2 regions of the Bacillus sp. 1A genome follow, and region 1 is predicted to be linked to the other one. Evidence: riboswitches for the same ligand, from Rfam matches in the RefSeq annotation. Region 1 holds a riboswitch; the other holds the start of a gene.
What was found. A riboswitch is a leader RNA that binds a small molecule or an ion and turns the genes downstream of it on or off. The one in region 1 is predicted to bind thiamine pyrophosphate.
Positions count from the first base shown of each region.

Region 1 (6,023 bases):
TTGTTGAAGTAAGGCCGGGAGAATATTATAAACAACCAGACCTTTGGATGAAAGCATATGATAAAGTAATGAGCACAAAAAAAGCAAACATGACAGAAGTATATGAAGACGTATTAGGAACATGGGTAACGATATTAGAGCCTATTAAAGATGGAGAAGGTAACATTGTGGCACTTGTTGCAGCTGATGTAGATGCTTCTATTGTTCCTAGTACAAAAGAAAAGTTCATTATACAAGGTTTAATGTTTATTTGTATTTCTGTTTTAATTGCAACTTTTATTCAATTCTTAATTGTGCGTAACGCACTTGCTCCATTGCGGGATTTACGTGAAGGATTGCGCAGAGTCGGTAAAGGTGATTTAAGTATTAAATTAGAGGAAAGACCAGATGATATTGGTATTATTAATGCGTATTTTAATAATACCATTGAGAAGTTTAAAGGAATTATAGATAAAGTGAAGCAGGCAGCAGAACAGGTTTCCTCATCTTCGCAAGAATTGTCAGTGAGTACGAAAGAGAATAGCATGGCAGTCCAAGGAATCGTAAGTTCTATAGTTGAGTTAAGGGCTGGCGTTCAATCACAAGAAACTTCAGTACCAAAGTATTTAGGTATTGTATATGAAATGGAAGATAGGATGGAAGAGATAACTAATATTGCAAAACAAATGGCGAAAGAGTCTGAAGGTACGAAGCATCATTCAGTAAAAGGAAATGGTGTTATTGAACAGACGATTAATCAAATGAACATAATACAAAATGCAGTACAAGATTTATCTTCTATCATTCATTCTTTGGAAACAAGATCAAAAGAAATTAGTGATATTGTAAATGTAATTACAGGTATTTCAAATCAAACGAATTCGCTAGCTTTAAATGCTTCTATTGAAGCTTCACGTGCTGAGGCAACCGGAAAGGGATTTGCCGTTGTTGCTGATGAAGTGCGAAAATTAGCAGAGCAGACGGAAGCATCAGCAAAAGATATAGCGAAATTAATAGGGGAAACACAAGTTGAAACGGAAGAAGCTGTTGTTTCAATACAAAAAGCTTCAAAAGAAGTAGAATCCGGAATTAAACTTTTTCAAAGTAGTGGTGCTTTCTTTGAAAAAATTTCAAAATCAGCACAATCTGTTACAAATCAAGTTAGAGTTGTTTCTAGAAATTCAAGTGATATATTGCAAAATAGCCAAAATATTGTTCGTGTTGTAAATGAACTATCACTTATTGCAAATAAGTATGCAAATAGTAGTAATAATATTGAAGAAAGTATGAAAGAACAGGAAATGTCTGTACAAGATATTGCTGAATTAGCTAGTTCTTTAAGCTGGCTTTCACAGGAGTTACAAGAGTTAATAGGGGAATTCAAAAGTTAAATGAAATGATTATACGTGCTTTTGTTTGTTCAATAAAATAAATCATGCTACAATGAAAACGAATTAAGGACCGGGGAGCCAATTGGCTGAGAGGATGTAAACAAACATCGACCCTCAACCTGATCTGGATAATGCCAGCGTAGGGAGTTACTTAAAGTGATGTAGCATATGTTATTCTATAATAACTTGCATACAAGGCTTTCCTACGCAGTAGGAAAGCCTTTTCTTGTTTTAATATTTCATTTTATAAGGGGGATTTTACTATGTCACAACAAGTTACAATTTCATTTTCAGTAGTACCACAAGCGAAGAACAAAGATGTGTATTCTGTTGTTGATAAAGCAATTGAGGTTGTACAACAATCGGGAGTTCGTTATGAAGTAGGGGCAATGGAAACAACGCTGGAAGGAGAATTAGATGTACTTCTTGATATCATTAAACGTGCGCAACAAGCTTGTGTGGATGCTGGAGCAGAAGAAGTGATTACTTCTATTAAAATCCATTATCGTCCAAGCACTGGTGTAACGATAGATGAAAAGGTTTGGAAGTACCGTGATGAATATGCAAAACCAGAAGCAATCTAAAATAATTACAACAATTTGGCTTATCCTTCTCATAGCGATATGGGAAGGATCTGTTTCATTATTTAAAATTGAACCGTGGATTTTACCGAAGCCTTCTGCCATTGTTCAAGAATTAATTGGAATGAAAGATTTACTATTACCGAATACGATGCAAACGTTACAAGAGGTTCTAATCGGACTGTTTTTTGCGATTTTAATTGGGACAAGTATTGCAATTATTATGGATGTTATCCCTTTATTTCGTATTTTAATAAATCCGTTGCTTGTTATTTCGCAAACGATTCCAATCGTTGTACTTGCACCGTTATTTATTATTTGGTTTGGATATGGAATGCTACCGAAAGTAATGGTAGTAATACTCGTTTGTTTCTTCCCGATTGCGCTTAGCATTTTAGAAGGTTTTCAAACGGTAGATAAAAATATGTTGAAGTTGTTGCAAACGATGAAGGCAACGAAATGGCAAGTTTACCAGAAAGTAAAGTTTCCAGCAGTGCTGCCATACTTTTTCTCAGGTTTAAAAATTGCAGTTACATATAGCGTAATGGGAGCAATTATTGGGGAATGGCTCGGTGCAAGCGAAGGATTAGGGGTTATGCTTACAAGGGCTACAAAATCCTTTTTAACAGCCCGAGTATTTGGTGTGGCAGCAATTATTGTTATGGTGACATTATGTCTGTATTTTATCGTGGAGTTTATGGCAAGAATAACAGCACCATGGATATATAGAAAGGACGGCAGAAAATGAAAAAAGGTTTAAAAGTTATGTTGGCTGCCTTATTAGCAGTAGGTGTGGCTGGATGTAATCCGGCGAAGAAAGAAGAAAGTGCAAGTAAAGATCAAAAAGTAAAAGTAGTATTAGATTGGTTTCCGAATACGAATCATACTGGCCTATATGTAGCGCAAGCGAAAGATTATTATAAAAAGCAAGGATTAGATGTAGAAATTATTCAGCCAGGTGATAATGTGACAGCGGAGCAAATGATAGCTTCCGGAAAAGCTGACTTCGCAATAAGCGCACAAGAAAATGTAACGTTGGCTCGTGTGGAAGGTATTCCTGTTGTATCTGTAGGGGCAATCATTCAACATAACACTTCAGCTTTTGCATCACTTAAAAAAGATAATATGACGTCACCAAAAGATTTTGAAGGTAAACGTTACGGCGGCTGGGGAGGACCAGCAGAAGAAGCAACGTTGAAGACAATCATGGAGAAGCATCAAGCTGATTTTAATAAAGTTGAAAAAATCATCTTAGGACAAACAGATTTCTTTAAATCAATCGGTCGTGATGCAGACTTTGAATGGATATATTACGGATGGGATGGAATTGAAGCGAAGCGCCAAGGAAAAGAGTTACATACGATTATGGTGAAAGACTTAGACCCAGCGCTTGATTTCTATAGTCCTGTTATTATTACGAGTGAAAAACATACGAAGCAAGATAAAGACTTTGTGAAAAAGTTTATGAGTGCAACGACAGAAGGTTATAATTTTGCAATTAAAGAACCGAAAGAAGCTGCTGATATTTTAATTAAAGCAGTTCCAGATGTGAATAAAGAATTAGTACAAGAAAGTCAAAAATGGTTAAGTACGAAGTATCAAGATGATGCAAAAGCGTGGGGAGTACAGAAGGAAGAAGTTTGGACGAATTACATGAATTTCTTATATGATAACAAAGTTATTAAGAAGAAAATTGATGTGAAAGATGCCTTTACAAATGAGTTCCTTCCAAGTGAAAAATGAGTGGATTACAAATAAAAGAGATTGTAAAAGCTTTTGATGGAAAGAATGTATTAGCAAATATTAGTGCTTCTATACGAGAGGGAGAGTTCGTTTCCTTTGTAGGACCGAGTGGTTGCGGGAAAAGCACATTATTAAATATGATTGCAAATGTTGAAAAACCAACAAGTGGGAATGTAACGTATAAGGATACGCACGTACAAGAGCAAGATGTTATAAGTTATATGCCGCAACAAGATTTATTACTACCGTGGCGATCAGCTTTGCAAAATATAGTGTTGCCATTGGAAATTGAAGGTAAACCGAAAAAACAAAGGCTAACAGAAGGAATGGAAGCATTAAAGCAGTTTCAGCTAGATGAATATGCAGACCATTATCCAGATGAATTGTCTGGTGGTATGCGTCAAAGGATTAGTTTTCTGCGCACATATTTATGTGAAAAGCCAATTATGCTACTTGATGAGCCTTTTGGAAAATTAGATGCCTTTACAAAAATGGAAGTACATAGTTGGCTTTTAAACTCTTGGCACCAAGAGAAGCAAACAATCGTTATGGTTACACATGACTTAGATGAGGCAATCTTACTTTCGGATCGCGTATTTATTTTATCTCAAAGACCAGCATCAATAGTTGGAGAGGTACAAGTGAAATTACCTAGACCAAGAACGATGGATATGTTAACATCACTTGAGTTAAAGAAGGATAAGGAAGAAATTCTGAGAGTATTAGCTCCTTATATGAAAAAATAGAAAAAGCTCTTACCAGATTTAAATATAATCGCTGGTAAGAGCTTTTTTTTATAGAACATGAAAAGAATGAGAAGGAACAAAAGAAAAAATAGAGAATAGAATATAACAGAGTAGTTTATACTCTTAATATAACAAATGTTAAAGGAGTGAAAGGATAAAATGACTTTATCAACTGTTCTTCAAATGGTTTTAGCTTGATATGGGAGAAGTCTGCCCATTTTTAACAATTAAGCTAAATTGAAGACAGCAGGTAAAGAACCTTAATCCTTTTTTACGATAATATGTAATGGGTAAGGTGTATTCACCTTACCCATTTTTTATATGCACAATTAAATAAGGCTTTTTACTGTTGCTCTCTATTTAGCTTATGAATCATAAGTAGAGGAGAGAAAAAAATGAGTATATTAACAGTAGAAAATTTAAGTCATTCGTATGGTGAGAAAACCATTTTATATAATGCTTGTTTTCGACTATTAAAGGGCGAGCATGTTGGGTTAGTTGGGAAAAATGGAATTGGAAAATCAACATTGTTAAGGATTTTAACAGGAGAACTTATACATGATGACGGAAATATTGAATGGTTTCCACATGTGAAGGTAGGTTTTTTACAGCAGCATATGGATTTACAAGAGGGGATAACAATTGAAGGATACTTACAAAGTGCATTTTCTAATTTGTATGGGATTGAATGCGAAATGTTAAAAATTGCTGAAGAAATGAATGGAGCAGGAGAAGTAGAAAAACTGTTAGTAAAGTATGGAGAATTACAAACTATATTGGAAAGCTCTAATTTCTATCAAATTCATACAGAAATTGAAGAAGTAGCAATCGGTTTAGGTTTATTTGAAATAGGGTTGAAAAAGGATGTTTCAAAGTTAAGTGGAGGACAGCGAACAAAGTTATTACTTGGGGAGCTTCTTTTAGAAAAAGCTGATGTTTTATTGCTAGATGAGCCAACAAATTATTTAGATACAGCCCATATAGAATGGTTGCAATCGTATTTGAGACTGTATGAAAAAGCTTATGTGATCATTTCGCATGACGAAGTATTTTTGAACAGTATTACGAATGTTATTTATCATCTAGAAGAACGGAAAGTGAAGCGATACGTAGGAAATTATGAAAAATTTGTGCAAAGCTATCAATTGCAAAGGAAACAATTACAATCGGCGCATGCGAAACAGCAAAAAGAAATTGCTCAGTTAGAAACATTTATTCAAAAAAATAAAATTCGAAAAGCGAAACAGGCCAAAAGTCGAGAGAAAGTATTGGAGAAAATGCAAAGGGTTGAAAAGGTTAATCATGTACCTCGATCCCGTTTTGATTTCAATGTTTATGAGGAGCCAGTTAGTCGCATATTACAGGCTGAAAAACTAAGGATAGGATATAGTTCTCCGTTATGTCCAGAATTGAATTTGCAAGTGAAAAAAGGAGAAAAGATAGCGATTGTTGGTCATAATGGAATTGGAAAAACGACAATGTTAAAAACGTTATTAGGTCAAATAAAGCCGTTAAGCGGTTCAATTTCTGTTGGAGAACGAGTAAATCCTGCTTATTTTGCGCAGGAAGAGTTTGCTTCAGAA
Region 1 is NZ_JBQYLZ010000001.1:6,150,505-6,156,527, reverse strand. Features, by position in the region: gene ACUN0F_RS31520 (methyl-accepting chemotaxis protein) at 1-1,370, shown strand, start outside; TPP riboswitch at 1,432-1,533, shown strand; gene ACUN0F_RS31515 (MTH1187 family thiamine-binding protein) at 1,634-1,954, shown strand; gene ACUN0F_RS31510 (ABC transporter permease) at 1,926-2,699, shown strand; gene ACUN0F_RS31505 (ABC transporter substrate-binding protein) at 2,696-3,694, shown strand; gene ACUN0F_RS31500 (ABC transporter ATP-binding protein) at 3,691-4,440, shown strand; gene ACUN0F_RS31495 (ABC-F family ATP-binding cassette domain-containing protein) at 4,836-6,023, shown strand, end outside.

Region 2 (6,023 bases), 4.4 Mb from region 1:
GGAGATTGATAATAAACCATCAAATCAGTTTTTAGGCCAAGAAATTTATTTTTCTGGAGTGAAAAAAGAAGATCGTTTTATTCCATTTTCTTTCTCTCTATCTAAGGAGAATTTAAATGGATCGAATAAACCGTTAGAAAAAGCATTTAAGGAGAAGATGAGTAAATTAGATCAAGAGAAAAAGAAAGCAGCCGGGGAACAACTTGCTAAGGAAAAGAAACCAGCTGTCCAGGAAGAATCTGCTCAAGAATTAGATGCTTACATAAGTGGGCGTGTTACGAAAGTTCAGCTTCCTGATGTAACAGGTCCTATAAATCCAATTTATAAAAATAGCATCTTCTTAGATAACATAAAAGAATTTCAAACTAATTTATTATTAAAAGAGAGCAAGCACATAAAATATGCAATACAAACAATGGACTATGAAAAAAATGATATTAAATATAAATTATTAATCAAGCCAACAAAAGAAAAAGATGGATCAGTAACTTATATATATGCGATGGCTTCTTTACAGCCTGTAGATGAAGCTGTACAAATGGTGCAAGATTACTACATTTACATCATTGCGTTTGTAGTCGTTCTCATTTTTCTAGCTTCGTTCTATTACTCTAAACAAATTGCAAAGCCGTTATTAAAAATAAATGATACAACGAAGAAAATAGCACATTTAGATTTCACAGAACAAATACCGATTACTTCAAAAGATGAAATTGGTGATTTATCGAAAAATATTAATGTATTATCTAATAAGCTCCATTCGCATATTGGACAGCTAGAACAAGACATTGAAAAAGAAAGAAAGTTAGAAAATACGAGGAAAGAATTCATTTCTGGTGTTTCGCATGAATTAAAAACGCCACTGAGTATTATGAAAAGCTGTATTTCTATTTTAAAAGATGGAGTAGCTGAGCATAAAAAAGAATACTATTTTCAGGCAATGGAACGAGAAGTAGATAAAATGGATACTTTAATTTTGGATATGCTGGAGTTAGCTAAATTTGAGTCAGGTACATATAAAATGAAAAAGGATGTATTTTATATTGATACAGTAATTGAAGATATATGTGAACACCTTTATGTGGACATAGAGAAAAAAGAACTTCATGTGCATAAAAATATATGTTCATTTGAAGTAGTCGCAAATCAAAGTCGGATTGAACAAGTAATCGTGAACTTCATTACGAATGCCATACGTTATACACCGAATACAGAGGATATTATTATTTCTACAATAGATGAGAAGGATCGTATAAAAGTGTGTATTGAAAATAAAGGTACTCACATTGAAGAAGAGCAATTAGATAAAATTTGGGACCGTTTTTATCGCGTGGATGCAGCACGTCATCGTTCACAAGGCGGGACGGGGCTTGGGCTTGCTATTTCTAAAAATATTTTAGAACTGCACGATGCTGAATATGGGGCAGAAAATACAGAAGATGGTGTATTATTTTACTTCTATTTACCGAAAAAAGCGTAGACAATGTAATCTACGCTTTTTTAATTTATTTTCATATTATCTTTACCTAATCTTTATTTTTAAGCGATATAATCTGATTAGAAAATGAGGTTATGTAAGGAGTAGATTAGCCGTGAATAGCAATTTACTAGGTTTGATGGTATTTATTTTTCTTTGTGCATTTATTGTATTTATTATTGATATTACTCACTGAGAATTTTGATATAAAAAAAGGCGCTAGTTAAGCGCCTTTTTTTTGTGAATTCATTTGATAAGCACTAATGCTCTTGAATAAACGTGGTGAAGTGATAAATAAAAATATAAGTAAAACGGTACATAGAATATAGGAACCAATCATTGTACTACCGTTAAATATTAAAGAATATAGGAAAGCCGATTGGCCTTTTGGTGCATATTGTCCCCAGAAAATGATACCAGCGATAAAGTGACAGAAGTAACGAGCTAGACTACCGATAAAAGTAGCGACGATAATGTATCCAATTACTTTCTTTCCTTGGTTTGGTTTTGATGAAGGTTTGTCTTTACGGCTACCTAAATTTGATTGCTCTTCGCTATTATCATTGGAAGTTAAAAGTGCTTTTTGAATTGGACGATAGAATAACCCAGCAAATCCAATGAATGCGAAAGCAACAAAGTATTCAATTAGTACTTGAATTGGTGTGACGATAATGGCATCGCCTACGACAATTTGTAATAATCCCCAAATTAAGCCTCCTAAGAAAGCCATTTTGAAGCCCCAGCGGTATGCGATAATAAAAATGGGAATCATAGCAAATGAAATGGAACCACCTGTTGCTGATATTTTGATTGAAAGTGGTAAAATGTCGATGACCAAGGCGAAGGCTGCAAGAATTGCAGATTCGATCATCGCTTGTAAATTGGTGTTACGCATGTTGTCTCCCCCTAAATCCAAGTTGTACAAAAAAGAATAGATATCATAGGAGGATACGAAATACGTAAATAAAAATGAGGTATGTATTTCGGACGTTTGCACAATCCCTGCGTTAGCATTAACTAACAGGTTCGAAGGGTCGGAACGAAGTGTTCCCTCTCAGCGGCATGGCTCCCCCAGTGATAACGAGATTCTTTATTTGCTACTGTTTTATTGTAAGCGAAATGGATGAGAATGGCAAACGAATACAGTATGACAATAATTGAAATAGAATTGTAGCGAAATGTTAATAAATATGAAGCAAAAGGGTATAGTACAAGAGAAATTGGGTGTGGTATAATTTTTTTGAAAATAATTATCATTCTCTTCTGAGGGGGAAGGTTATGAGCTTAGTAGATATTAAAATTGGAGAGAAAGTGTTAGTAAAAAGTATTCAGTCTTTAGATCAGCTATTAAAGCGTAGACTAGCTGCTTTCGGTCTTGCTGAAGGAAGCGAACTTCGCCTGAAACAGAAAGCGATGTTTAAAGGTCCTTGTACATTGGAGTGTCGTGGACAGTTAATTAGTATTCGTCATTGTGACGCGAAAATGATAAAGGTGGAATTAGCGTGAATAAGGTAGCTTTGCTAGGGAATCCGAATACAGGGAAGACATCATTATTTAATGCACTTACTGGTTCTTATGAATATGTAGGAAACTGGAGCGGTGTAACAGTAGAAAAGAAGGTTGGTAAATTAAAAGATAAGCAAGGAACATTAATTGATTTACCAGGTGTTTATGATTTAAATCCAGTTTCGCGTGATGAAGGTGTCGTTACGAATTTTCTACTAACAGACGAATTTCATCATATGTTAAATATTGTGGATTCTTCGCAATTTGAACGAAATATGCATTTAACGTTGCAGTTACTTGAATTTGGTAAGCCAGTTTCAATTGGTTTAAATATGGTCGATGTGGCAAAGCAACGAGGCATTGTAATTGATGTAAAACGATTATCAGAGCTATTAGGTGTAACAGTCGTTCCTGTCGTTGCAAGAAGTGGAAAAGGCTGTGAAGAACTACTTGCTACTCTTAAAGAAAATGACAAAAGTGAGAAAAAGCCATTCATTATTTCATATGGTTTACAAATGGATGAAGGAATTGGAGAGGTAATTTCTCTTTTAGAGAAAGCGAATTACGAGCATCCGAGATGGTTAGCTCTTCAATTTTTAAGTAATAACGAAGTAGTAGAAAAAGAAATGAAAGCATTACCAATTTATAAGGAACTTGTAGCCATTCGATCTCGCTTAGAAGGAAAACTTGATTGTACGTTGGAAGAGCATATTTACAAAACTCGTGAAGCGTATATTGAAAAGTTAAAAACAAATGTTATGAAGCATGAGAAAGAAGGGAAAATTCCTTTTTCAGAAAAAATTGATAGACTAATTACACATAAAATTTTAGGACTTCCAATCTTTTTAGCAGTTATGTTTTTTATTTTTCAGGTTACGTTTACGTGGATTGGTACACCTTTATCTGATATGTTAGATGGATTTTTTGGCGGACAGCTTACGGATTGGGTAACGGCTGGGCTCACAAGTGTTGGAGCTTCTGATTTTATTCAAGCACTCGTTACAGAAGGTATTATTGCTGGTGTTGGTGCGGTATTAGTATTCGTTCCACAAATCTTTGCACTATTCTTTTTCATTTCATTATTAGAAGACTCAGGATATATGGCGCGAATTGCAGTTGTTATGGATAGAATTATGGAGTTCTTCGGTTTAAACGGAAAAGCGTTTATTCCGATGATTATCGGTTTTGGATGTAATGTTCCAGGTATTATGGCAGCGAGAACGATTGAACAGGAGAAAGAACGTTTACTTACCATTTTAGTAACACCATTTATGTCTTGTTCAGCACGTTTACCTGTATATGCATTATTTGCGGGCGTATTCTTCCCGCATAGTCAGGCGACGGTTGTATTTTCTTTATATGTCGCAGGTATTGTTCTAGCATTACTCGTTACAAAAATTATGTCTCTTACTATTTTAAAAGCGGAAAAATCTATTTTCGTAATTGAACTACCTCCTTACCGCGTGCCACAAGCGAAAACGTTATGGCTAAGCACGTGGGAGAAAGGTAAGGGATTTGTTCGTAAAGCAGGTACATTCATCTTCGGTGGTTCTGTTGTCATTTGGTTATTAAACTATGCAGGTCCATCAGGATTTGGTGTTGATATGGGAGATAGTTACTTAGCGATGATTGGTGGATTTATCGCACCACTATTTGCACCGCTCGGCTTTGGAACGTGGCAAGCTGCAGCATCCCTTTTAACAGGATTTTTAGCAAAAGAAGTTGTCGTTTCTACAATGGCAATTATTTATGCGGTGAAAGAAGATGTGCTTGGAAACGTAATGGGAGCACATTATACAGCATTATCAGCTTATGCATTTATGTTCTTTATCTTATTATATGTTCCGTGTTTAGCGACAGTAGCTGTTATTAAACGTGAAACAGGATCAGCGAAATGGACGATTTTCTCAGTCGTGTATCCACTCGTAGTTGCTTATGTATTAACGCTCATTATATACCAAGTTGGATCCTTACTCGGATTCTAGAAGGAGATGTATTGTGATGATGGTCAATATTATAATTGGAGCTATCATTTTTGGTTATGCAGCATACACGTTAGTTAATTTTGTAAAGAGAAGTAAAAAGGGAAAATGCGCAGCATGTTCTTTAAATAAATCGTGTCAGTCGCAAACTTGTAGTCCGGATATGGAGCAAATCGCTCACAAATAGCAAAAAAGCTTTGCGAATTTCGCAAAGCTTTTTTGTTTTACTTTTTAATTTTTACAAGTTGTGATGATTCTACACCATTTTTTCCAGGGAATTCTTTACTAGGGTCTTTATCGAATTTTAATACCCCAACAGATTTTTCATCGCCTTTTACATTTACGTAAGTTGCATCATCAACAATCGCGAACATGTCGGCATATGCACGGCCACTTCCGATAATTGTATTGCCTTCGTATTTTAATTTTGCCCCATCAAGTGTAGCATTTTCTACTTTTTCTTTAGCAAATAATACACCTTGCTCTGCTGTTACAGCTGGTAATTTATCAAGTGGTTTCGTGTCGTCTTTTTCATCCACTTTGCTAAGTAACTCTTTCTTTACTAGTTCTTCACCAGTTTTTTTATCCATGACAAGAACTTTTTTCCCTTCTAATGTTGTCATTTTCATTTTATAGAAGTCTTTTTCTTTCACTTCTTTTTTATTTTTATCTGCAATTTGTGTTACTTGATCTTCTGTTCCATACAGTACAAAACCGTTTGCTTTCTCTCCTAATAAAGAACAACCTGATAATGCTCCGAATGAAATTGCTGCTGCTAATCCGATTCCTACTAATTTTTTCATGATGATTTCTCCTTTTATCTGTTTTATAGTAAATACATTTTTTGTATTAGTTCTGAAATGATGAGAAGCTTGTTTGTCGCTTCTGGTATTAGTGTATAAGAAATATGGAAACGTAACTATCGAGTTAGCTTACAGTAACATTACAATAGTGTAATTTAGTGAAATTGCATAAAAATAAGTCAATTCTGAAGAGGGTTAATGAGAATATATTAGGAATACAATGTTTTATCTGGAATGTCATATTATATTGGCTGT
Region 2 is NZ_JBQYLZ010000001.1:1,744,989-1,751,011, forward strand. Features, by position in the region: gene ACUN0F_RS08795 (sensor histidine kinase) at 1-1,480, shown strand, start outside; gene ACUN0F_RS08800 (energy-coupled thiamine transporter ThiT) at 1,701-2,372, opposite strand; TPP riboswitch at 2,459-2,560, opposite strand; gene ACUN0F_RS08805 (FeoA family protein) at 2,756-2,983, shown strand; gene feoB (ferrous iron transport protein B) at 2,980-4,968, shown strand; gene ACUN0F_RS08815 (FeoB-associated Cys-rich membrane protein) at 4,985-5,152, shown strand; gene ACUN0F_RS08820 (lipoprotein BA_5634 family protein) at 5,190-5,768, opposite strand.
Region 2: another riboswitch for thiamine pyrophosphate. It lies ahead of ACUN0F_RS08800 (energy-coupled thiamine transporter ThiT); the one in region 1 lies ahead of ACUN0F_RS31515 (MTH1187 family thiamine-binding protein).